DNA from 2 places in the Pseudomonas sp. GW822-FHT01E03 genome. Region 2 is predicted to be linked to the other one. Evidence: predicted binding sites of a transcription regulator. Region 2 holds the regulator's gene; the other holds the start of a gene.
What was found. Region 2 encodes FliA, which starts transcription of late flagellar genes. Its sites were predicted from a motif close to CTAAAGTTTNNNNNNNNNNNGCCGNTAA; they were not measured.
Positions count from the first base shown of each region.

Region 1: a site for FliA is predicted at 5,322-5,349, ahead of AC1RP7_RS09840 (flagellar protein MotY). Genes of this name have one in related genera too.

Region 1 is NZ_JBXAOQ010000004.1:222,969-230,098, forward strand. Features, by position in the region: gene AC1RP7_RS09805 (molybdopterin oxidoreductase family protein) at 1-911, shown strand, start outside; gene grxD (Grx4 family monothiol glutaredoxin) at 1,009-1,350, shown strand; gene bfr (bacterioferritin) at 1,536-2,012, opposite strand; gene AC1RP7_RS09820 (bacterioferritin-associated ferredoxin) at 2,211-2,429, opposite strand; gene AC1RP7_RS09825 (peroxiredoxin) at 2,741-3,343, shown strand; gene rnt (ribonuclease T) at 3,535-4,212, opposite strand; gene pyrC (dihydroorotase) at 4,209-5,255, opposite strand; gene AC1RP7_RS09840 (flagellar protein MotY) at 5,415-6,320, shown strand; gene AC1RP7_RS09845 (argininosuccinate synthase) at 6,450-7,130, shown strand, end outside.
Region 2 is NZ_JBXAOQ010000009.1:187,406-194,535, forward strand. Features, by position in the region: gene flhA (flagellar biosynthesis protein FlhA) at 1-638, shown strand, start outside; gene flhF (flagellar biosynthesis GTPase FlhF) at 650-1,978, shown strand; gene fleN (flagellar synthesis regulator FleN) at 2,095-2,925, shown strand; gene fliA (RNA polymerase sigma factor FliA) at 2,922-3,662, shown strand; gene AC1RP7_RS19340 (chemotaxis response regulator CheY) at 3,831-4,202, shown strand; gene AC1RP7_RS19345 (protein phosphatase CheZ) at 4,224-5,012, shown strand; gene AC1RP7_RS19350 (chemotaxis protein CheA) at 5,059-7,130, shown strand, end outside.

The DNA.
Region 1 (7,130 bases), on a different contig from region 2:
CCAATGGCCGACAACTCGAACAGGCGCTGGACGGGCTGGAGTTCATGGTCAGTATCGACCTGTACATCAATGAAACCACGCGTTACGCCGACCTGATCCTGCCGTCCACATCGGCGCTGGAAAACGACCATTACGACACCACGTTCAACCTGTTCGCGGTGCGCAACGTCAGCCGTTTCAACCGCGCCATCCTCGCCAAACCCCAGGGTGCATTGCACGACTGGGAGATTTTCGTCGGCCTGGCCAAGGCATTTGCCGTCAGGACCGGCAAAGAACTGAAGCCCACCATCGCTCCAGCGCAAATGATCGATCTCGGCTTGCGCATGGGAATGTACGGCGACAATTCAGAGCACAAGCTGTCGCTGGCGACTTTGTTCGATCATCCCCATGGCGTCGATCTGGGCGCGCTCAAGCCTAACCTGACGCCACGCCTGAAGACTGCCAATCAACGCATCCAGGCCGCGCCTGCGGCGATTCTCGCTGACCTGGCGCGCTTTGCAGCCTTGAAGGCGCCGGCCGCCGACGAGTTGTTGATGATTGGCCGCCGGCATGTACGCAGCAACAATTCATGGATGCATAACTATCATCGGTTGGTAAAGGGCAAGCCACGTCACCAGTTGCTGATGCATCCGGACGATCTGGCTAGTCGCGGGCTCAGCGACGGACAGCGTGTTCGGGTCAGTTCGCGGGTGGGTGTGATCGAAGTCGAAGTGCTTGGCAGTCTGGACATGATGAAAGGCGTGGTCAGCCTGCCTCACGGCTGGGGGCACGCGCGGCCGGGCGTGCAAATGTCGATTGCCAGCAGTCAACCGGGCTCCAGCGCCAACGACCTGACCGACGAACGCCAGATTGACGAACTGTCGGGAAATGCCGCGCTCAATGGTGTGCCGGTGATCGTGGTGGCGGCGTGAATCAGTCAGACGGAGAGACCGAGCAGGGCGCTCGGCTTTCCGTTACAATGCGCCACCGTGCCGACCCATGAGTCGGAAAGTTCAGCCGAGGTGCTCCATGGATATCATCGAAACGATTAAAGAGCAGATTGCCAACAACACCATTCTGCTTTACATGAAAGGCTCGCCGAATGCCCCGCAGTGCGGCTTCTCCGCGAAAGCCGCGCAGGCCGTGATGGCGTGTGGCGAAAAGTTTGCGTACGTGGACATCCTGCAGAACCCGGAAATCCGCGCCAACCTGCCAAAATACGCCAACTGGCCAACCTTCCCACAGCTGTGGGTTGCCGGTGAACTGGTCGGCGGTAGCGACATCATGACTGAAATGGCTGCTGACGGTTCGCTGCAGAGCCTGATCAAGGACGCCGCCGCCAAGGCTGCTGCTCCAAAGACCGAAGCCTGATTCGCTTCCTGTAGGAGCGAGCTCGCTCGCGATGGACTAAAGAACGCCGCTGGGTGTCAGGCTCCCAGCGTTATCGTTAACGTCCATCGCGAGCAAGCTCGCTCCTACAAGAGCAGGCAATAAAAAGCCCCGCCACTCGAAAGAGGGCGGGGCTTTTTATTGCATCGAGATTAATGGCGTAGAACTTACTCGTCTTCGCCCATCTGCGATTGCAGATAGTTCTCAAGGCCCACTTTATCGATCAGGCCCAGTTGGGTTTCCAGCCAGTCGATATGTTCTTCTTCGGACTCGAGGATATCTTCAAGCAGCTCGCGGCTACCGAAGTCGCCAACTTTTTCGCAATGCGCGATAGCCACTTTGAGATCGGCATGGCCGGTTTTCTCGATACGCAGGTCACACTCAAGCATTTCCTTGGTGTGCTCGCCGATGTGCAGCTTGCCAAGGTCCTGGACATTCGGCAGGCCTTCAAGGAACAGGATGCGCTTGATCAGCTTGTCCGCGTGCTTCATCTCGTCGATGGATTCGTGGTACTCGTGCTTGCCGAGCTTGTTCAGGCCCCAATCTTCATACATGCGCGCATGCAGGAAGTATTGATTGATCGCGACCAGCTCATTGGCGAGGATCTTGTTGAGATGCTGGATGACTGTAACGTCGCCTTTCATGATGGGGTCCTGCCCTGTATTAGCTGTCAATAGAGCAGAGTTTGAGCCTCGTATTTAATAGTGTCAAACCTAAGTTATTGAAACTTAAATGAAAATTAATCGGAATAAGAATGTTTGTGTTCCGCGTCTAGAGCATAACTAGTTGATTTTGAGGCATAAAAAAACCGGACATATGTCCGGTTCTTTGAAATTCGATGTTTAAGCCGCGGTAAATTCTGCTGGATAAGGAATTGCAGCCTGGGCCGTTTGCAGTTTGGTCAGGGTCTCGCGGACCACTTCCTTGGCGAGGCAGGCACATTTGCCGCACTGGCTCGCAACGCCGGTGGCCACACGGACTTCCTTGTAGCTGCAGCATCCTTCATAGATCGCATCGCGGATTTGACCGTCGGTGACGCCAGTGCAGAGGCAAACATACATAGGGAAGGACCGTCGCTGATTGTGACTCAATTGCGATGGATCTTAATGTTAACGAGAATGATTGTCAAAGTGGTTTCAGAGCACTTTTCGTCATAAACGGGTATGGCTGACGAACGGTCTACCTGGCAAATCGGTGATCCAAAACCGGCGGGGATTTCATCGTACGGGGAAAAAACAGCTAAGCCAGCTCAAACACGCGGTGTATGATGGCCGGTCTTTTGCGACCGGGGATCGTGTCACAGGGCTGTCGCCTCAGGGTGGCAGGCTGATGCGAACCCTGTTTCTCACGCTATTACACCAGGAGATATCCAATGAGCGTACTCGTAGGCAAACAAGCCCCTGACTTCACCGTACCGGCCGTACTCGGCAATGGCGAGATCGTTGACAGCTTCACCCTGTCCTCGGCGATCAAAGGCAAATACGGCCTGGTGTTCTTCTATCCACTGGACTTCACCTTCGTTTGCCCGTCCGAGCTGATCGCTCTGGACAACCGCATGTCTGACTTCAAGGCACGCAACGTTGAAGTGATCGCTGTTTCGATCGACTCGCACTTCACCCACAACGCATGGCGCAACACTCCAGTGAACAATGGCGGTATCGGCCAGGTTCGCTACACCATGGCTGCCGACATCAAGCAGGACATCATGAAGGCCTACGACGTTCAGTCCGCTGATGGCGTGGCTTTCCGTGGCGCGTTCCTGATCGACGACAAAGGCGTTGTCCGCTCGCAGATCGTCAACGACCTGCCGCTGGGCCGTAACATGGAAGAGCTGATCCGTCTGGTCGACGCTCTGCAATTCCACGAAGAGCACGGCGAAGTCTGCCCTGCCAACTGGAAAAAAGGCGACAAAGGCATGAACGCTTCGCCAGAAGGCGTTGCTGCTTACCTGACCGAGCACGCTGCCGCTCTGTAAGGCGTTCCAGGTATAAAAAAACCGGCCTTCGAGGCCGGTTTTTTTATGTGCTGAAGTCCCTGTAGGAGCGAGCTTGCTCCGGGCGGCGTTCCGACGATGGAATCATGAACACCGCGGGGAACCAGGCTCCCCGCGTTATCGTTCACGACCATCGCGAGCAAGCTCGCTCCCACATTGATTCGTGAGTGCACTCAGTCGCCGAAATCTTCCCAACCACCCATCTGCTTCCAGCGATTGACGATGCCGCAGAACAGCTCTGCCGTCTTCTCGGTGTCGTAGCGAGCCGAGTGAGCCTCGCGACCGTCGAAGTCGATGTCCGCTGCCTGGCACGCCTTGGCCAACACGGTTTGGCCGTAAGCGAGACCGGCCAGCGTTGCGGTATCGAAGCTGGAGAACGGATGGAACGGATTGCGCTTCATGTCCAGCCGCGCAACCGCCGCATTCAGGAAGCCCAGGTCGAAACTGCTGTTATGCCCGACCAGGATCGCCCGTTTGCAACCGTTGGCCTTGAGGGCCTTGCGCACGCCGCGGAAGATATCGTTCAGGGCAGACTCTTCACTCACCGCCATGCGCAGCGGGTGATCGAGCTTGATCCCGGTGAATTCCAGGGCTGCCGCTTCGATGTTCGCGCCTTCGAACGGCTCGACACGGAAAAAGTAGGTGTGATCCGGGTAAACAAAACCCTTTTCATCCATGGCGATGGTGGTCGCGGCGATCTCCAGCAGGGCATCGGTGGCCGAGTTGAAGCCACCGGTCTCTACATCGACGACAACCGGCAGGTAACCACGAAACCTTGCCGCCATTGGATGACGAGGGCCGCCTCCGCCGCCATTGCCTTCCAGTTCGTCGTCGAAATGGTCTTCACTCACGCGTGTTCCTCCAGCAGGCGCCAGCGCAGTTTTTCACCGGCGCGCAGCGGGATAACGGTCAGCTCGCCAAACGGCAGGCTGGTCGGGGCGGTCCACTCTTCGCGGACCAGGGTGATGCGATCGGTGTTGGCCGGCAGACCATAGAAGCGAGGGCCGTTGAGGCTGGCGAAGGCCTCGAGCTTGTCCAGCGCATTGCGCTGTTCGAAGGCTTCGGCGTACATCTCGATCGCCGCATAGGCGGTGTAGCAACCGGCGCAGCCGCAGGCCGCTTCCTTGGCATGCTGGGCGTGGGGGGCCGAGTCGGTGCCGAGGAAGAACTTGTCGCTGCCCCTGGTGGCCGCGTCGAGCAGGGCTTCCTGGTGGGTATTGCGCTTGAGGATCGGCAGGCAATAGAAGTGCGGCCGAATCCCGCCCACCAGCATGTGGTTGCGGTTGTACAACAGGTGATGCGCGGTAATGGTCGCGCCCACGTTGGCCGAAGCCGAGTTGACGAACTGCACGGCGTCCGCGGTGGTGATGTGTTCGAAGACCACTTTGAGGGTCGGGAAGCGCTCGACCACACGACGCAAGTGCTCGTCGATGAAGATTTTTTCTCGGTCGAACACGTCGACATCGCCCCGGGTGACTTCACCGTGGACCAACAACGGCATCCCGACTTCGGCCATGGCCTCGAGTGCAGGGAAGATTTTGTCGATGCTGGTGACGCCAGAATCCGAGTTGGTGGTCGCGCCGGCCGGGTACAGCTTGGCGGCGTGAATGAATCCGCTGGCCTTGGCCTCGCGAATTTCTTCAGGCTGGGTGCGGTCGGTCAGGTACAGGACCATCAGTGGCTCGAACAGGCTGCCGGTCGGGCGGGCAGCGAGAATCCGCTGCCGATAGCCGTCGGCTTCGGCCGCATTGCGTACCGGTGGAACCAGGTTGGGCATGATGATGGCGCGGCCAAAGGTGCGCGCGACATCCGCGACGGTATTGGTCAGCACGGCACCATCGCGAAGATGAATATGCCAGTCGTCGGGACGCAGCAGGGTCAGGCGGTCGGACATGAGGGGATTCCAGGCGGGTCAAACTCAAGGGAATGCTACCGGAAAAGACTCTTGCAGGCACTCGCTATCAAGTTTTGCAGGAAGCTTCCGATATCCAACAGGTATGCCGTAAACATGTGTGTGTCGGTCTTTTCGTTGTAGAAGCCAGTGGAGCCTCCCGTGCGCCAGCGTTATTTAGCCTTGCTCAGTGTGTTTGCCAGCCTTCCGGCCATGGCGCTCACTTTCCAGACACGTCTGGAGAACATTGAGTGGACGGTCGAAGGCGACAAGTTCGAATGCCGCCTGACTCAGCCGGTTACCGATTTCGGTTCGGGCGAGTTCGTGCGTCGTGCCGGCGAGCAGGCGACTTTCCGTCTGAAAGCCTACAACCCGATGATCGGCGGTGGTTCGGCCACCTTGCTGGCCGCTGCCGCGCCGTGGCAGCCGGGCCGTGACGATATCAACCTGGGCACGGTGAGAATCGGCAGTGGCAACGTATTGTTCAATAGCTCACAGGTTCAGGCCGGGCGTCTGATTAGTGGCCTGATGGACGGTCGCAGCCCGGTCGTTCGACATTCCTCGGGGGATGGGCGGGTGTCGGAAGTACGCTTGTTGCCGGTCAGGTTCACCAAGGCGTTTGCCGACTACCAGGGTTGCGTGGCGAAACTGTTGCCACAGAATTTCGAACAGGTGAAGCAATCGGAAATCGGCTTCCCCGGCGGCGGAATCGAACTCGACAGCGCCGCAAAAGCCAAACTGCAGGTAATGCTGGAGTACATGAAGGCCGATCCGACGGTCAATCACATCGAGCTCGACGGTCACTCCGACAACAGCGGCAATCGCCTGACCAACCGCGACCTGTCGCGGCGCCGAGCCCTGGCAGTGATGGAGTTCTTCAAGGCCAACGGCATCCAGGAATCGCAAATCACCCTGCGTTTCCATGGCGAGCGTTATCCGGTGGCGCCTAACACCAACAACACCAACCGCGCGAAGAACCGTCGAGTAGCAGTGCGCCTGGAGCGCGGAGCACCCGCGGAACAAGTCGCCCCGCAAGCGACGAAAGCGGCCACTTCGGCCACTTCCTGACCCGGCTGTAATCGTCGCGCCCTCGACATAATCTGTCGCTTCGTCGTCATAAGCTGTCGCGCCACTGTAAATTATTCTGCATGAGCGGTAGACTTCCCGGCTTTCCGTAGAACCCCGTGGAGTGATGGCATGGCGGACGTAAACAAGGTCGTTCTGGCGTATTCCGGCGGCCTGGACACTTCGGTGATCCTCAAGTGGCTGCAGGATACTTATAACTGTGAAGTAGTGACCTTCACCGCTGACCTGGGTCAGGGCGAAGAGGTCGAACCTGCACGCGCCAAGGCTCAGGCCATGGGCGTCAAAGAGATCTACATCGACGACTTGCGCGAAGAGTTCGTGCGCGATTTCGTTTTCCCGATGTTCCGCGCCAACACCGTTTACGAAGGCGAGTACCTGCTGGGTACTTCCATCGCTCGTCCGCTGATCGCCAAGCGCCTGATCGAAATTGCCAACGAAACCGGTGCAGACGCCATTTCCCATGGCGCCACCGGCAAGGGTAACGACCAGGTTCGTTTCGAGCTCGGTGCGTACGCCTTGAAGCCAGGTGTGAAAGTGATCGCTCCTTGGCGCGAGTGGGACCTGCTGTCCCGTGAAAAGCTGATGGATTACGCCGCGAAGCACGCGATTCCGATCGAGCGCCACGGCAAGAAGAAGTCCCCGTACTCCATGGATGCCAACCTGCTGCACATCTCCTATGAAGGCGGCGTGCTGGAAGACACCTGGACCGAGCACGAAGAAGACATGTGGCGCTGGACCGTTTCCCCGGAAAACGCTCCAGACAAGCCGCAGTACCTGGAACTGACCTACCGC
Region 2 (7,130 bases):
CTACTCACTTGAACCAGATACTCTACAAGCATTCCAGTGAGCTGATCGGTCACGAAGAAGTGCAGCAACTCATGCAATTGCTGGCCAAAAGCTCGCCGAAACTGGCCGAGGAGCTGGTGCCGGGCGTGGTTTCGCTGTCGCAGTTGCTCAAGGTGTTGCAAGCGCTGTTGGCCGAACAGGTGCCTGTTCGCGATATCCGCAGTATTGCCGAGGCGATCGCCAACAATGCCGCCAAGAGTCAAGATACCGCCGCGCTGGTGGCTGCCGTGCGGGTTGGCGTATCCCGCGCAATCGTCCAAAGCATTGTAGGTACTGAGTCGGAGCTGCCAGTTATCACGCTGGAGCCAAGGTTGGAACAGATATTGCTCAATAGTCTGCAAAAGGCAGGACAAGGCTCGGAAGAGGGCGTTCTGCTGGAGCCAAGCATGGCTGAGAAGCTGCAACGTTCGTTGATCGACGCGGCGCAGCGTCAGGAGATGCAAGGTCAGCCGGTGATTCTGCTGGTGGCCGGTCCGGTTCGCGCGATGCTCTCGCGATTTGGCCGGCTCGCAGTCCCGGGTTTGCATGTGTTGGCTTACCAGGAAATCCCTGACAACAAGCAAGTGACCATCGTTGCGACAGTAGGGCCCAACGGCTGAGGTAGTGGTTTATGCAAGTTAAGCGTTTTTTCGCCGCCGATATGCGTCAGGCCATGAAGCTGGTTCGCGATGAGCTGGGCGCTGATGCCGCCATCATTGGCAACCGCCGGATCGCCGGGGGGGTCGAACTGACAGCTGCGCTGGATTACAAGTTGTCGGCGCTGGCGCCGCGGGTTCCGAACATGGAACTCGAAGACGAATTGCGCAAGACTCAGTCGCGGATCGTCACCGCCCAGGCCGAATTGAGCCTGCGTGGCGATGGCGAGAGCGACAATGCAACCAATCGCCAACTGTTCGCCGGATTGCCGTTGACTGCCGCCGAGCCTCTGATCGAGCCGACCTACGCCGAACCCCGTCGCCCCGCGCCGGCCGCTGCGCCAGCGTCCGGTGGCGTGGACCCGCGCGCGTTCGACTCGATGCGTTTCGAGCTCAACAGCCTGCGCGAACTCATGGAAGTACAACTCGGCTCCCTGGCCTGGAATCAGCTGCAAGGCAGCCGTCCGGACCAGGCCAACCTCTGGCGTCGCCTGCAACGTATCGGCCTGTCTGGCCCGCTGTCGCGCGACCTGCTGGCAATGATCACCGAAATCGAAGAGCCTCGTCAGGCCTGGCGTATGTTGCTGGCGCACCTGGCGCGCATGATCGTTACTCCGGACGTCGAGCCGCTGGAAGAGGGCGGAGTGATCGCCATGGTCGGCCCTGCCGGCATGGGCAAGACCACCACCCTGGCCAAGCTGGCCGCCCGTTACGTACTCAAGTACGGCGCGCAGAACATTGCGCTGGTGAGCATGGACAGCTTCCGCATCGGCGCCCAGGAACAGCTCAAGACCCTGGGGCGCATTCTCAATGTGTCGGTGACCCACGTCGATCCCGGCCAGTCCCTGGTGCAGGCCCTGGAGCCGTTGCTGCGCAAACGCGTGGTGCTGATCGATACCGCGGGCCTGCAGGCCAGCGATCCGGCGCTGCGCATGCAGCTCGAAAGCCTGGCCGGTCGCGGCATCAAATCAAAAAATTATCTGGTCCTGGCAACCACCAGCCAGAAACAGGTTCTAACGGCCGCGTATCACAGTTACAAGCGCTGCGGGCTCTCCGGCTGCATTCTGACTAAACTGGACGAAACGGCTAGTCTGGGTGAGGTGTTGAGCCTTGCCATCAGCCATGAACTGCCGGTGGCTTACCTGACCGATGGCCCGCGGATCCCGGATGATTTGCATCTGCCGCGCCGTCATCAATTGGTCAGCCGCGCCGTGAGCGTGCAAATGCAGGAAGAACCCAGCGAAGAAGCCATGGCTGACATGTTCGCTGACATCTACCACAGCCCGACCAAGCAGGTTGGCTGAGGTAATAATGAACAGTTTTTGTACCTACATCGATGGTCTGCCATGCATTGTTCCGTTTGTGAACGCGCAGCCAGTAATGTGGCCTCCGTCTATGCAAGACAAGGTAAAGAAATAACATGGGCAGCATGCATCCCGTACAGGTGATCGCGGTGACCGGCGGCAAAGGTGGCGTCGGGAAAACTAATGTGTCAGTGAACTTGTCCCTGGCTTTGGCCGAACTTGGCCGGCGCGTCATGCTGTTGGACGCCGACCTGGGACTGGCGAACGTCGACGTTCTGCTGGGCCTGACACCCAAACGTACCCTGGCCGACGTGATCGAGGGCCGCTGCGAACTGCGCGATGTATTGCTGCAGGGACCAGGCGGCATCCGTATCGTTCCGGCCGCATCCGGCACTCAGAGCATGGTGCATCTGAGCCCCGCGCAACACGCCGGCCTGATCCAGGCCTTCAGTGATATCGGCGATAACCTCGACGTACTGGTGATCGACACCGCTGCGGGCATTGGTGACTCGGTAGTCAGTTTCGTCCGCGCAGCCCAGGAAGTGCTGCTGGTGGTGTGCGACGAGCCGACCTCGATCACCGATGCCTACGCCTTGATCAAGTTGCTCAATCGCGACTACGGCATGAACCGCTTCCGCGTCCTGGCCAACATGGCCCAGAGCCCGCAGGAAGGACGCAACCTGTTCGCCAAGTTGACCAAGGTCACGGATCGCTTCCTCGACGTCGCCCTGCAATACGTCGGTGCGGTGCCTTACGACGAAAGCGTGCGCAAGGCCGTGCAGAAGCAGCGCGCCGTCTACGAGGCCTTCCCGCGTTCCAAGTGCTCGCTGGCGTTCAAGGCCATCGCGCAGAAGGTTGATACCTGGCCGCTGCCTGCCAACCCGCGCGGGCACCTGGAGTTTTTCGTCGAGCGCCTCGTGCAGCAGACAGCAGGACCTGTTCTATGACAGCCAGCGGCTACAACCTCTACAAGAAGTCGGCACGTGATGCGCAGTACGAGCTGATCGAGCGTTACGCGCCGCTGGTTAAACGCATTGCCTACCACTTGCTGGCGCGTTTACCGGCCAGTGTCCAGGTCGAAGACCTGATCCAGGCCGGGATGATTGGCCTGCTTGAAGTGTCGACCAAATATGACGCCGGCAAAGGCGCCAGTTTCGAGACGTACGCGGGCATACGAATCCGCGGCGCCATGCTCGATGAAGTGCGCAAGGGGGACTGGGCGCCACGTTCGGTCCACCGCAATACGCGCATGGTCAGCGATGCCATTCGCTCGATTGAAGCTAAAACCGGCCGTGACGCTAAAGATCACGAAGTTGCGGCCGAACTCCAATTGAGTCTCGACGATTACTACGGGATTTTGAACGACACCCTGGGCAGCCGGCTGTTCAGTTTCGACGACCTGTTGCAGGACGGCGAACACGAAGGGCTGCACGAGGATGGCGCGAGTGCTCATGTCGAGCCGTCGCGCGACCTGGAGGATGAGCGCTTCCAGGCTGCGCTGGCGGATGCGATTGCCAATTTGCCGGAGCGTGAGCGACTGGTGTTGGCGCTGTACTACGACGAAGAGTTGAATCTCAAGGAAATCGGTGAGGTCCTGGGGGTCAGCGAATCGCGGGTCAGCCAGTTACACAGCCAGTGCGCGGCCCGTTTGCGGGGGCGTTTGGGGGAGTGGCGAGCGCGCTGAAGGCAGTGTGGGGGACACTGCGAACGAGGCTGGTGTGGTGTTGAACTGCGCCGGTCGCGATCTGTTGTGCTCCAGACAGTCATTGAGTGCTTTGCCGGATTGATTGAAATGGCGTGTCCAGGTGCTGGGCGCGTTTAAGACTGCTTGGAGGTCGAATTGGACAAGAACATGAAAATCCTCATCGTTGATGACTTCTCAACGATGCGGCGGATCATCAAGAACCTGCTGCGTGACCTTGGGTTCACCAACACCGTCGAGGCCGACGATGGCACTACCGCCATCCCGGTGCTCAACAGCGGAAGCATCGACTTTCTGGTAACGGACTGGAACATGCCTGGCATGACCGGTATCGATCTGCTGCGCCACGTGCGTGCCGATGAAAAGCTCAAGCACCTGCCGGTGCTGATGGTGACCGCTGAAGCCAAGCGCGAACAGATCATCGAAGCGGCCCAGGCCGGCGTTAACGGCTATGTGGTCAAGCCCTTCACGGCCCAGGCGTTGAAAGAAAAAATCGAGAAGATTTTCGAACGCATCGGTTGATGAGTGCGCCACGGGGGAGCTATGGGCAATAACGAAACTTCATTGGGCGATTTTGAATCGACCCTGAAAAAACACGCCGTCGAATTGGTCGAGAGCCTTGAAAAAGGCAAGTTCGGCGACGCGGTGCAATTGATCCATGAGCTCAACCAGACCCGTGACCGCGGCCTGTATCAGGAAGTGGGCAAGCTCACCCGCGAACTGCATAGCGCGATCGTCAATTTCCAGATTGACCCGCACATGCCGCAGGCCGAAGAAGTGTCGCAGATCACCGACGCCACCGAGCGCCTGGGGTATGTGGTCAAGCTGACCGAGGCTGCGGCCAACCGCACCATGGATCTGGTGGAAAGTGCCACACCACTGGTCAATGGCCTGGCCGATGAAGCCAAGGTGTTGAGCGCGGACTGGGGGCGCTTCATGCGTCGCGAAGTCGGCGCCGAAGAGTTTCGTGAACTGGCCCGGCGGGTCGACGGGTTCCTGACGCGCAGCGGCACGGACAATCGCGCGGTGTCGGGCAACCTGAACGACATCCTGCTCGCCCAGGATTACCAGGACCTCACAGGCCAGGTGATCAAGCGTGTGACCCAGTTGGTCACCGAAGTTGAAAGCAACCTGCTCAAGCTCGTGCTGATGGCCAGTCAGGTGGACCGCTTTGCGGGCATCGAACATGACCGTGAAGCGATGCTTGCTGAAAAAGATCCACAAAAACATCTCTCTCAGGGTGAAGGTCCGCAGATTCATGCCGATAAAAGAGAAGACGTTGTGTCCGGTCAGGACGATGTGGACGATTTGCTATCCAGCCTAGGGTTTTAGAATTTTAGGCATTTTAGGTTTTTAGACCTTTAGGAGCACCCCCTTAATGAGCTTCGGCGCCGATGAAGAGATCCTTCAGGATTTCCTGGTTGAGGCCGGCGAGATTCTAGAGCAACTGTCCGAGCAACTGGTCGAGCTGGAAAGCCGCCCGGATGATGCGGATTTGCTCAATGCAATTTTTCGCGGTTTTCACACTGTAAAAGGGGGCGCCGGCTTCCTCCAGCTCAACGAGCTGGTGGAGTGCTGCCACATCGCCGAGAATGTGTTCGACATCCTGCGCAAGGGTGAGCGTCGCGTCGACTCGGAACTGATGGACGTGGTTCTCGAAGCGCTGGACGCGGTGAACAGCATGTTCAGCGAAGTCCGCGAACGCAGCCCGATCACGGCCGCGACACCGGAACTGCTCGCGGCACTGGCCCGTCTGGCCGAGCCGCAATCGGCTGACGAGGCGGCTGCCGCACCTGTCGTCGCCGTGGTCGAAGCGCCTGTGGCTGAAAGCGAGTCGGGCGATATCACCGACAATGAATTCGAACAACTGCTGGACTCGCTGAACGCCGTCAAGGCCCAGGCCGAGGCCCCGGCGGCTGTTCCAGCGCCTGCCGGCAATGCCGCTGGCAGCGACGAAATCACCGATGCCGAGTTCGAGTCGTTGCTCGATCAACTGCACGGTAAAGGCCAGTTCGCCGTTGACGCGGTGGTCCAGGCACCGGCTGCGCCAGAAGCCCCGAAAGCGGCTGGCGACAGTTCCGATATTACTGACGACGAATTCGAAGCACTGCTCGACCAGCTGCACGGCAAGGGTAATTTTGCTGTCGAGGCGCTGGAGTCGGCCATTGCTTCTGTGCCTGCACCCGCGGCACCAAGCGCGGTGGCGGCCGGCAGCGATCTGATTTCCGATCACGAGTTCGAAGCGCTGCTCGACGAATTGCACGGCAAAGGCAAGTTCACTGAGGTGGGCGCGACGGTTGGAACGGAAACCGGCGCCAACGCCTCGGTGGCGGCACCTGCCGCCAAGGCAGCCGCGCCGAAACCGTTGGCCAGGGCCCCCGAGCCAAAAGCCGAAGCGCCGGCCCCGGCAACTGCTGCACCGGCATCGTCCCGTGCCCCGGCCGCGCCACCGGCGGAAAAGCCGGCGAGCGAAGCCGAGACCACCGTACGTGTCGATACCGCGCGTCTGGACGAGATCATGAACATGGTCGGCGAGTTGGTGCTGGTGCGTAACCGCCTGGTCCGCCTGGGCCTCAACAGCGGCGACGAAGCCATGTCCAAGGCCGTGTCGAACCTCGACGTGGTCACCGCCGACTTGCAAACCGCGGTCATGAAGACCCGGATGCAACCGATCAAGAAAGTCTTCGGGCGCTTCCCGCGCCTGGTTCGCGACCTGGCTCGCCAGCTCAAGAAAGAGATCAACCTGGAACTGGTCGGCGAAGAAACCGACCTCGACAAGAACCTCGTCGAGGCCCTGGCCGACCCGCTGGTCCACTTGGTGCGCAACGCGGTTGACCACGGCATCGAGTCGCCGGAAGAACGTGAAGCCTCGGGCAAGGCCCGGGGTGGCAAGGTGATCCTGGCGGCGGAGCAGGAAGGCGACCACATCCTGCTGTCGATCTCCGACGACGGCAAGGGCATGGACCCGAACGTGCTGCGTTCCATCGCGGTAAAACGCGGTGTGATGGACAAGGATGCCGCCGATCGCCTGAGCGACACCGAATGCTACAACCTGATTTTCGCCCCGGGTTTCTCGACCAAGACCGAGATTTCCGACGTATCGGGTCGTGGCGTGGGCATGGACGTGGTGAAAACCAAGATTTCCCAGCTCAACGGCTCGATCAACATCTACTCGGCCAAGGGCCAGGGTTCGAAGATCGTCATCAAGGTGCCGCTGACCCTGGCGATCATGCCGACGCTGATGGTCATGCTCGGTAACCAGGCGTTCGCGTTCCCGCTGGTGAACGTCAACGAGATCTTCCACCTCGACCTGTCGACCACCAACGTCGTGGACGGCCAGGAAGTGGTGATCGTGCGGGACAAGGCGCTGCCATTGTTCTATCTCAAACGCTGGCTGGTCAGCTCCGCCGCTCACGAAGAGCAGCGCGAGGGCCATGTGGTGATCCTTTC